Regions from separate parts of the Colwellia sp. Arc7-D genome, predicted to be linked through region 1. Evidence: predicted binding sites of a transcription regulator. Region 1 holds the regulator's gene; the other holds the start of a gene.

Region 1 (5,522 bases):
GGGTTGAATGGATGCCTATTTCTGGTCAGTCATTACTTATGGAGGACGTATTTAAAGGCTTACCGATTGACTGGAGTGCATTGTTATTCACCAGTGTTGCAACAATAGCGTTAACCGTGGGGTTGGTGTTAATTTTAGCAAAAAGGTTAACTTCTGAAAAAGTAGTAATGTCACTGAGTTAGTAACGAAGCGTTCATGTTGTATAAAATGAGTAACCCAGTAAAATTAGACATCACAAAACAAGACTGTGTTCAAACGGCTAAACATAAACAGGGTTATTCATTGAGCAATCAAGAGATATTTATAAACTGGATTTCTGAACACGAGAAACTCTTGCGTCATATTATTAACGGCTTTGAAGCGACCCCAGCAATTCAAGAAGAGCTCTTTCAAGAGATAGCCTTAAATATATGGCGAGCTTTACCAAGTTTTCGCGCCGATTCAGCAGTGAAAACTTTTATCGCCCGAATTGCCCATAATGTTTTAGCAACCCATGTGGCAAAAGCGGTCAAAACAGTAAAAACAGAGCAGACTTCTAATGCTGTAGATACTGATGAATTAAGTCATGAAAGCGTGGCGCTGAATATGTCTGTTTGCCCACAACTTACCCCTTATCAATCGTTAGCTCAAAGTCAAAGGCAACAACGGCTTGCTCAAGCTATTCGATTGTTGACACTTGAGCACCAACAAGTGATCACCCTAGCGCTTGAAGGCATGAGTTATCAAGATATTGCTGACGTGCTCGCCATTACCACGACGCTTGTGGGTGTTAGATTACAAAGAGCAAAAGCTAAATTAATGCAATTGTTGGAGGCAGTATGAGCAAAGAAAGCGATAAAATTAAACTGGCTGGCGAGAATGAAAACCCAATAAATAGTCAGGCAACTTCAGCGTTGCTAAATACTGAGCAAGAAACTCAAGCGGATAGCTCAGCTGAATTATCCGATGATACCTGGGCAGAGCTTCGTCAAGACTGGCAAAGTCAGCCGTATCAAAAAGTTGATGTTCAAGCATTATTAACTCAAACAAGAAATCGCACATTTTGGGCTAAATTTTTATTAGCTATAAATATTTTAGCTACCATGACCTTTATTGTGGTGGTGATTGTTTTATGGATGAATAACTCGCAAGACAAAGCAACTATCTCCTATCTTACTTTTGCCACGATTGGTTCTGTTGTCTTTGTTTATTATGAAATAAAGATTCGTTTAAAAGCTTGGAAGCAAATCTCTGCAAGTCCAGATTTAGCAATTAAAAATGCCATAAAAGGGATTGAATCATCAATTAATTACATTAGATTAACCAAATTTTCATGCTGGTTTTTAATCCCTGCGGGCAGTTGGTATGTAATTGAAATGGCAAAACAAAACGATAAATCAATCTGGTTTGGCTTAATTATAATGAATGTATCTGTCGGCGTTATGTGGGGAATTACGCATTTATTTCACCGCAAACGTAAAATGGAATTAGATAAGTTAACCTCTTCCTTATCTGAACATGATACTGAATAAAAGCCTGTATTTTCTATTCTTGATGAATTTAATTTGAATTTAACTCTTGTATGTTGTTTAAAATTTGTTATTTTGTTATTTATTAGGCAGTATGTTGTAGATATTATTTACTGAAGTGAGTGGTAAAAGTTTTTATGGCTCACTTCAGAGTATATTTGATTGCAAAATGAACTAACAGCACGCAGTTTTTGCGTGTACAAGCACCTTAATTTCAGGCAAAATATGCCGCAATTAATTTTGAACTAACGCCCACACCCCTGTATTGCCAATGGCAAACTATTTGAGGATAAAACATGTTTACACGTGATATGAATATTGCAGACTTTGATCCAGAACTTTATCAAGCAATGAGCAAGGAAGTTGTTCGTCAAGAAGAGCACATTGAACTCATCGCTTCAGAAAACTACTGTAGTCCACGTGTACTTGAAGCTCAAGGTTCACAGCTAACCAATAAATATGCCGAAGGTTACCCTGGTAAACGTTATTATGGTGGTTGTGAGTATGTTGATATTGCAGAGCAACTTGCTATTGATCGTGCAAAAGAGCTATTTGGTGCTACTTATGCAAACGTGCAACCACATGCTGGATCTCAAGCAAACTCAGCTGTCTTTCAAGCGTTAGTTTCTCCAGGTGGTAAAGTATTAGGTATGAGCTTGGCTCATGGTGGTCACTTAACTCATGGTTCTCATGTTAACTTTTCAGGAAAGTCTTACGAAGCTATTCAATATGGTTTACACCCTGAAACTGGCGATATTGATTATGTTGAATTAGAGCGTTTAGCATTAGAGCATAAACCAGAAATGATCATTGGTGGCTTTTCAGCGTTTTCTGGTGTAGTTGACTGGGCACGTATGCGTGAAATTGCTGATAAAGTTGATGCTTACTTTTTCGTAGACATGGCGCACGTTGCCGGTTTAGTCGCTGCTGGTTTATATCCAAACCCAGTTCCACATGCTCATGTGGTAACAACGACAACACACAAAACTTTAGCAGGCCCTCGCGGTGGTTTAATTGTTTCTGGTTGTAATGATGAAGCGATTTATAAAAAACTAAACAGCGCCGTATTCCCAGGTGGTCAAGGCGGACCATTAATGCACATTATTGCTGCGAAAGCCGTGGCATTTAAAGAAGCATTAGCACCTGAGTTTAAAGTTTATCAACAAAACGTTTTAGATAACGCTAAAGCGATGGTAGCGGTTTTACAAGAACGCGGATACAAAGTTGTATCTAACGGTACTGATAACCATTTACTATTGCTTGATTTAATAGATAAAGATATCACGGGTAAAGATGCTGATGCCGCGTTAGGTCGTGCACATATCACGGTGAATAAAAACTCTGTACCAAACGATCCACGTTCACCATTTGTAACGTCAGGACTACGTTTAGGCACACCGGCTATTACGCGTCGTGGTTTTGGTGTTGAAGAAACAAAAACTACCACAGGTTGGATCTGCGATATTTTAGATGATATCAACAACGAAGATGTTATTGCTAAAGTTCAAGCTGGTGTTAGTGAACTTTGTGCTCGTTTTCCTGTTTATAAGTAATTAGCGTTAGTTTAAAAATTAGCGGTTAATTACGTTATAAAACGTAAATAAATAACTTAGAATGGCCACATTAGTGGCCATTTTTTTTGACTGATTTTTATTTGCTAGGTTATAGTGCGAATAATGCTAAGTTATTTCGCTTAATGAACTGTTTTCAATTAAAATACTGACATTAAAATGCTCATGACTTGTTAACAACGGAATTTATCAATGTATTGCCCCTTTTGTTCAGCCAACGATACTAAAGTTATTGACTCTCGATTAGTCTCAGACGGTCATCAAGTCCGTCGCCGTCGTGAATGTTTAGCCTGTCATGAAAGATATACCACTTTTGAAAGCGCTGAATTAGTGATGCCACGCATTATTAAACGTGATGGCTCTCGCGAACCTTTTAACGAAGATAAAATGCGAAATGGCTTATTACGCGCATTAGAAAAAAGACCGGTTAGCACTGAACAAATGGAGTTGTCGATTAATAAACTGAAATCGCAACTGCGAGCAACCGGTGAGCGTGAAGTGTCAAGTGAAATGCTCGGTACAATCATAATGGAGCAGCTTAAGAGTTTAGATAAAGTCGCTTATATTCGCTTTGCTTCTGTTTATCGCTCGTTTGAGGATATTAAAGAGTTTGGTGAAGAAATTGCACGCTTAGGTGACGACGACTAACCAGCGATATTGAAATAAAACACATTAAAATGATTTAACCTTGAGTCAAAAATGAAAACTTTTTCGTTACAAGATCATCAATTTATGCAACGCGCTATCCATTTGGCAAAGCGTGGGCACTATACAACATCGCCTAACCCGCGTGTTGGCTGTGTTATTGTGCTTAATGGCGAAGTGATTGGCGAAGGGTTTCATCAAAAAGCAGGGCAAGGGCACGCGGAAGTTCATGCCTTAAAACAAGCAGGTGCGAAAGCTAAAGGTGCTACAGCATATGTTACGTTAGAGCCTTGTAGCCATTTTGGGTTAACACCGCCTTGCGCAGAAGCATTAATTAAGGCGCAAGTGGGCCATGTTATTGCTGCTATGGTTGATCCTGACCCTAGAGTATCAGGTCGTGGTCTTGAACGGCTGAAAAGCGCAGGTATCACCACAAAATTTGGTTTATTAGAGCAAGATGCTAGGGCATTAAACCTAGGCTTTATTACATTGATGACGACTAAGCTCCCCTATGTTCGCTGTAAATTAGCAGCAAGCTTAGATGGAAAAACGGCAATGGCCAGTGGTGAAAGTAAGTGGATAACTTCACCTGAGGCTCGCGAAGACGTGCAACGATTAAGAGCCCAAAGTTGTGGCATTATTTGTGGTGCAGACTCTGTTATTTGTGATGATGCCCAAATGACAGTGCGTTGGAATTCTCTAGGTGAATTAAAAGACAGTTATGCAGAGGCAGACGTTAGACAGCCGGTTCGAATTATTATTGATGGTAAGAATCGTCTAACACCCGATCTCGCTATGTTCAAAACCAGCGGTAAAATATTATTAATTAGATCTTCTATTGAAAATAGCCAAACATGGCCGCATTTTGTAGAACAAGTCGCCATTTCTCAGGCTAAAGATAGCGAGTATATCGATCTCAAACAGTTATTATCTTATCTGGCTCAACAAGGTTTGAATGACGTCTTAATTGAGTCTGGTGCCAAGTTAGCAGGCGCGTTTATGAGTAAAGACTTAGTTAATGAACTGATACTTTATCAAGCGCCAAAACTTATTGGCAGTGACGGTAAAAGTTTAGTTAACATGCCTGCTTTATTGCAGTTATCAGATGCTAAAAACCTCAATATTAACGATGTTACTCTGGTAGGTAAAGATATCAGAATAACGGCACAGTTTACTGATAAATCAGTATGAAATTTAAATGTAAATCATCAGTTATAAAGACAACGAGATATAATATATGTTTACAGGGATCATAGAAGCCGTAGGGCAATTAAGCGCTATTAATAGTTCAGCTGGTGGCGCACGAGTTAGCATTAATACGGCGGCATTAGATTTATCAGATGTAAAGTTGGGTGATTCTATCGCCACTAATGGTATTTGCTTAACTGTGGTCGCTTTAGATAACACTAGCTTTAGTGCCGATGTTTCTAGTGAGACTTTAACACGAACGGGTTTAGCGCATTATAAAATTGGTGATAGTGTTAATCTTGAAAAAGCGATGTTACCTACCACGCGATTTGGTGGCCATATGGTATCAGGCCACGTTGATGCAGTGAGTGAAATTAGTGCCATTGAACATAAAGGTAATAGCATAGACTATTGGCTAACAATGCCAGAGGAACTATCACCCTATATTGCTGAAAAAGGCTCAATAACGATCGATGGAACAAGCTTGACGGTAAACAGCTTAAGTGATGATAAATTTCGTTTAACGATTGTACCGCATACCACAGACCAAACAATTATTAGCAAATACCAAGTGGGCACTAAAGTGAATCTAGAAGTAGATTTAATTGCT
Region 2 (5,522 bases), 1.4 Mb from region 1:
TCGCTTCAAATGTGCGATGCGTTAAGTTGTTCGCACTACCATTTGAATAGAAAACACCATTTTTTGCTAAATAGTAAGCGTAATTTATAACACCTATACCGAGAGTACGACGACCCATTGTAGCGGTATGTGCTGCTGGTACTGGGTAGTCTTGATAATCTAATAAGCTATCTAAAGCACGTACGGCTAAATTAGCTAAACCAGATAACTCGTCTAGGCTTTCAATTGCGCCTAAGTTAAATGCCGATAAAGTACATAGGGCTATTTCACCGTTTGGATCGTTTACATCTTCCATTGGCTTGGTTGGCAAAGCAATTTCTAAACATAAGTTACTTTGACGAATAGGCGCAACAGTCGGATCAAAAGGTGAGTGAGTATTACAGTGATCTACGTTCTGTAAATAAATTCGGCCTGTACTTGCACGCTCTTGTGCAAATAAGGTGAATAATTCAATCGCTTTAATACATTTTTTACGAATTGAATCATCAGCTTCGTATTTAACATAAAGCTCTTCAAACTTATCTTGGTCTTCGAAGAAAGCGTCATATAAACCTGGTACGTCACTTGGGCTAAATAAAGTAATAGATTGGCCCTTAATTAAACGCTGGTACATTACTTTATTAAACTGTACGCCATAGTCTAAATGTCGAACGCGGTTTTCTTCAACACCACGGTTATTTTTAAGTACTAATAAGCTTTCAACTTCTAAATGCCATAATGGGTAGAATAGGGTGGCAGCACCGCCGCGAACTCCACCTTGCGAACAACTCTTAACAGCTGTTTGAAAGAGTTTATAAAATGGAATACAACCGGTATGAAAAGCTTCACCATTGCGGATTGTACTACCCAGTGCACGAATTCGACCGGCATTAATACCAATACCTGCACGTTGAGATACGTATTTCACAATCGAGCTAGATGTTGCGTTAATTGAATCTAAACTATCGCCACACTCAATTAATACACAAGATGAAAATTGGCGAGTAGGCGTACGAACACCAGCCATAATAGGCGTAGGTAATGAAAGCTTAAAGGTTGAAATAGCGTTATAAAAACCTTTTACGTAATCTAAACGTGTTTCTTCAGGGTATTTTGCAAATAAGCAAGCCGCCACTAAAATATATAAAAACTGTGCACTTTCATATATCTCACCAGTAACACGGTTCTGTACTAGATATTTACCTTCTAATTGTTTTACCGCAGCGTAACTGAAGTCTAAATCACGGCTGTGATCCATAAAGCCTTCAAGTAGCTCAAATTCTTCAGGTGTGTAATCAGCTAATAAATGCTCATCATACTTGCCCGCTTCTACTAGTTTTACAACATGCGGGTAAAGCTTAGGTGGCTCAAATTGGCCATAAGCTTTTTTACGTAAATGAAATATGGCTAAACGTGCAGATAAATATTGATAATCAGGTGTTTCTTCCGATATTAAATCAGCAGCTGATTTAATAATGGTTTCATGAATGTCAGCAGTTTTAATACCATCATAAAATTGAATATGTGACTTAAGTTCAACTTGAGATACCGAAACATTGTCTAAGCCGTTTGCAGCCCAAGCAATTACTTTATGGATTTTTTCTAAGTCGATTGGCTCTTTAGAACCATTGCGCTTTGTAACAAAAAGGTTGTTATTCATGAAAGACCTGTAAATCTAATTGTTGTTTTAATCACCCACAGTAGGTGCTTAAAATGTTAATTGCCTCAAAATGTCATTTATACGAGATAAATCGTATATCATTCAATATGTCTCTGAATGAAAAATGCACTATATCTTGGGGTTTTTAAAAAACTAATCACAAGATAGTGAGGTTTGCACTACAATGCAAGCGATATAAATTATCGTTTTTAGGTTGATTTTTTTAGAGTAAAAGTTCTGTTAGTAACAACTAACTTAGTAGTGCTTTTTGATTTTGGTTTTTGTAAAACGCAACGGTTATTTTCATTTATTTTTTAGCACTAAATTATTTTAAGTTAATTTTTGTGTTTTATATGACTAAAGGTAATAAAAAATATAATAACCTTATTTATCAGTGTCTTATGTTTTTGGTTTGATTATTGAACACATGAATTGACGAGTGATTATTTTATCAACGCATTATGTTTATCTTTAGTACGAGTGCAGAAATAAGGATGATATTCAGGCGGCGATGGGGTCTTAAACTGCTTTTACAAAGAAAATCTGATAATTGACGTTTTTTTGTCCAGATAACCGCCTGAGATGTACTTTTTACCAATATTTTTACTTTATAGTTAATAAACATTATCCATATGTGCTCAAACTTAATCGCTTCATTAGCCAATAAAGGAGATTAAATCTAACGGTGCAGCAATTATGTGATCAGCCTGCCACGATTGACAATTTTCATCACTGAGAATATATCCCCACTGGGCAACAAAAGTGGTCATTTTTGCACTATTGCCAGCTTGAATATCACGTAAAGCGTCTCCGACATAAAAGCATTGCTGATGATCAACACTCATTTGTTTGCAGGCATATAAAATTGGCGCTGGATCAGGCTTACGTTTTGTTAACGTGTCACCCGCAACCATAACAGCACATTGACTAAATTCAGGGTAGTGTGGCAATAGCAGTTTAGTTAGCCCTTCAGGTTTGTTGGTGACAATCCCCCAAGGTATTTCATTTATTTCTAAATGCTGTAGTAATTCTGCTACCCCTGAATAAAGGCAAGTATGCACAGCAATATTTTCTTGGTAGTAATCGAGAAATTGCTGACGTAATACTTCATAATCGTACTGTTTTATAGCATCACCAAAGCCAAGATTTAGTAAGCCTAAAGCACCATCTGAAGCGATAGGTCGATAATCTTGTGCTGACACTTGTGGTTTACCGTACAGCGATAACACATGATTTAAAGCCGCGCCTAAATCATCAGCTGTATCTAATAATGTACCGTCTAGGTCAAAAAGTACGCTGGCTATATTTTTGGTGTTCTGAGTTGAAAGCATAGTATATCTCTAGATTAAGGTTGACTTGAAGGGATGTTCGCGTTGAGAACCGTTTTTCAACGCGATGATGGCTATTAAAGATTAAACCCGTTGACAACAAAGAATATAGTTAACATCTAATGATGAGATTAATTTATGATTTTCAGTAAAAGGATTATAATGAATACCAGCAGCATCAATACATTTTAAGTCAAATGACTCAGCCCAAGCGATTAACGTTGAGGGCGAATAAAGCTTTTATGATCATGTGTTCCATCGGGTACCAATTTGAATATTTTCTCTGCAGCCACGATAGCCAGTAAATAAGCTTTCAAAGATTTATTCAATGTTGAGAAAAAAACAAAACCACCTGGCTTAACCATTTGTGCACAGGCACTGATGATTGATTCAGGATCAGGCACATGTTCTAGCATTTCCATACAGGTAACTACATCATAATGTTGTGGTTGCTGCTGAGCTTTTTCTTCTGCAGTTATTTTTTGATAGTCAACATTAACACCTGTTTCCAAAGCATGTAGCTTGGCAACATTTAACGGCTCTTGGCCCATGTCTATCCCGGTAACTTCTGCACCAAGTTGCGCTAAGCTTTCAGCTAAAATTCCACCTCCGCAACCAACATCAATTATTTTTTTAGCAAATATATCGCCAACATGCTGACAAATAAACTGACGGCGAAGCGGGTTTATTTGATGTAATGGCTTAAAATCACCATCTAGTTCCCACCATTGGCTGGCAACTTGTTCAAACTTTGCAATTTCGTCGGGGTTAACATTTAAGTTGTTAGACATAGATATTTATCATTGTTGGTTTACTTATATTTCAGATTCTAAACCAATATTTACGACAAGCCTAGTAGCAAGATGAATTCACTGTAAATAAAGCTTTTATCTTTGTTTAAACAGCTTGAGCCAATTTATATAACCGTAAAGTACTGGTTTAATGTTGACTAAATAGTACTGATAAAACGATGTTGATAGCTTAAATTGTCACTTAAAAATGACATGTGATTAAAATGCATACAGCTATCCACATTAAGCTGATCTGTATGTAATAATAATTCAACAAATACCTTTTAAATCATATCTGTATTGTATAAACACTTTATATCTAGCATTTACTTGAAACTTTAGCTTTTTAACGGCAGAATTAAGCAAAATAAAGCGGTAGGGCATGAGAAATATTTATGCTAGTATGCCGTGTTAATTAAAAATAATAATTTCGAAATTTTCTGAATTAGATTTACGTTAAGGGATACCATCAATTTATGACCGATTTGGCGAATAATATTGCTCCTGTCAATATTGAGGATGAGCTAAAAAGCTCCTATTTAGATTACGCAATGAGCGTTATCGTAGGTCGTGCACTACCAGATGTGCGTGATGGATTAAAACCAGTGCATCGTCGCGTACTTTTTGCGATGAATGTTTTAGGTAACGACTTTAACAAGCCGTATAAAAAGTCAGCACGTGTTGTTGGTGATGTAATAGGTAAGTATCACCCGCATGGTGATACGGCTGTGTACGATACAATTGTACGTATGGCCCAAGACTTCTCATTACGCTATATGCTGGTTGATGGTCAAGGTAACTTTGGTTCTGTTGATGGTGATTCAGCAGCAGCAATGCGTTATACCGAAATTAGAATGTCGAAAATCGCTCATTCAATTTTAGCCGACTTAGATAAAGAAACTGTTGATTACGTGCCTAACTACGACGGTACGGAAATGATACCAGCAGTTATGCCAACACGTATTCCTAACCTTTTGGTTAATGGTACTTCTGGTATTGCCGTTGGTATGGCGACAAACATTCCGCCACATAACCTTACAGAGGTTATTAATGGCTGTTTAGCGGTAATAGAGAATGGCGATATAAGCTTTGAAGAGCTTTTAGAGTTAATTCCAGGACCTGATTTCCCAACTGCGGGTATTATCAGTGGTCGTGCTGGTATACAAGAAGCTTATCTTACCGGTCGTGGTAAAATTAAAATTCGTGCGCGCGCTAGAATTGAAGTCGATGAAAAATCGGGTAAAGAAACAATTGTAGTGTTCGAATTGCCTTATCAAGTTAACAAAGCCCGTTTGATTGAAAAAATGGCTGACTTGGTAAAAGAAAAACGCTTAGAAGGCATTTCTGCCTTACGTGATGAGTCTGATAAAGACGGTATGCGTATGGTAATTGAAGTGAAACGTGGTGAAGTAGGCGAGGTTATTTTAAATAACTTGTATAAGCTTACCCAAATGCAAGTTTCGTTTGGTTTGAATATGGTGGCATTAACTAACGGCCAACCTAAATTATTCAGCTTACGTGAAATGCTTGATGCCTTTATATTGCATCGCCGTGAAGTAGTAACACGTAGAACAATCTTTGAATTACGTAAAGCACGTGAACGCGCGCATTTACTTGAAGGTTTGTCGATAGCGCTTTCTAATATTGACCCGATTATCGCGTTAATTAAGAACTCACCAACACCTAGTGAAGCGAAAGAGCAATTACTCGCACAAGGTTGGGACTTAGGTCTTGTTTCTGACATGCTAGCTGCTGCTGGTGATG

The links. Region 1 encodes NrdR, which represses ribonucleotide reductase genes. Its sites were predicted from a motif close to AAACACNANATNTNGTGTTT; they were not measured.
Region 2: a site for NrdR is predicted at 1,764-1,783, ahead of nrdA (class 1a ribonucleoside-diphosphate reductase subunit alpha). Genes of this name have one in related genera too.

Annotation. Positions count from the first base shown of each region.
Region 1 is NZ_CP028924.1:3,644,466-3,649,987, reverse strand. It holds gene DBO93_RS15735 (ABC transporter permease) at 1-182, shown strand, start outside; gene DBO93_RS15730 (RNA polymerase sigma factor) at 196-822, shown strand; gene DBO93_RS15725 (hypothetical protein) at 819-1,511, shown strand; gene glyA (serine hydroxymethyltransferase) at 1,805-3,061, shown strand; gene nrdR (transcriptional regulator NrdR) at 3,272-3,727, shown strand; gene ribD (bifunctional diaminohydroxyphosphoribosylaminopyrimidine deaminase/5-amino-6-(5-phosphoribosylamino)uracil reductase RibD) at 3,779-4,915, shown strand; gene DBO93_RS15705 (riboflavin synthase) at 4,962-5,522, shown strand, end outside.
Region 2 is NZ_CP028924.1:2,210,611-2,216,132, reverse strand. It holds gene nrdA (class 1a ribonucleoside-diphosphate reductase subunit alpha) at 1-1,639, opposite strand, end outside; gene DBO93_RS09750 (HAD-IA family hydrolase) at 2,296-2,970, opposite strand; partial or broken gene ubiG (bifunctional 2-polyprenyl-6-hydroxyphenol methylase/3-demethylubiquinol 3-O-methyltransferase UbiG) at 3,052-3,758, opposite strand; gene gyrA (DNA topoisomerase (ATP-hydrolyzing) subunit A) at 4,235-5,522, shown strand, end outside.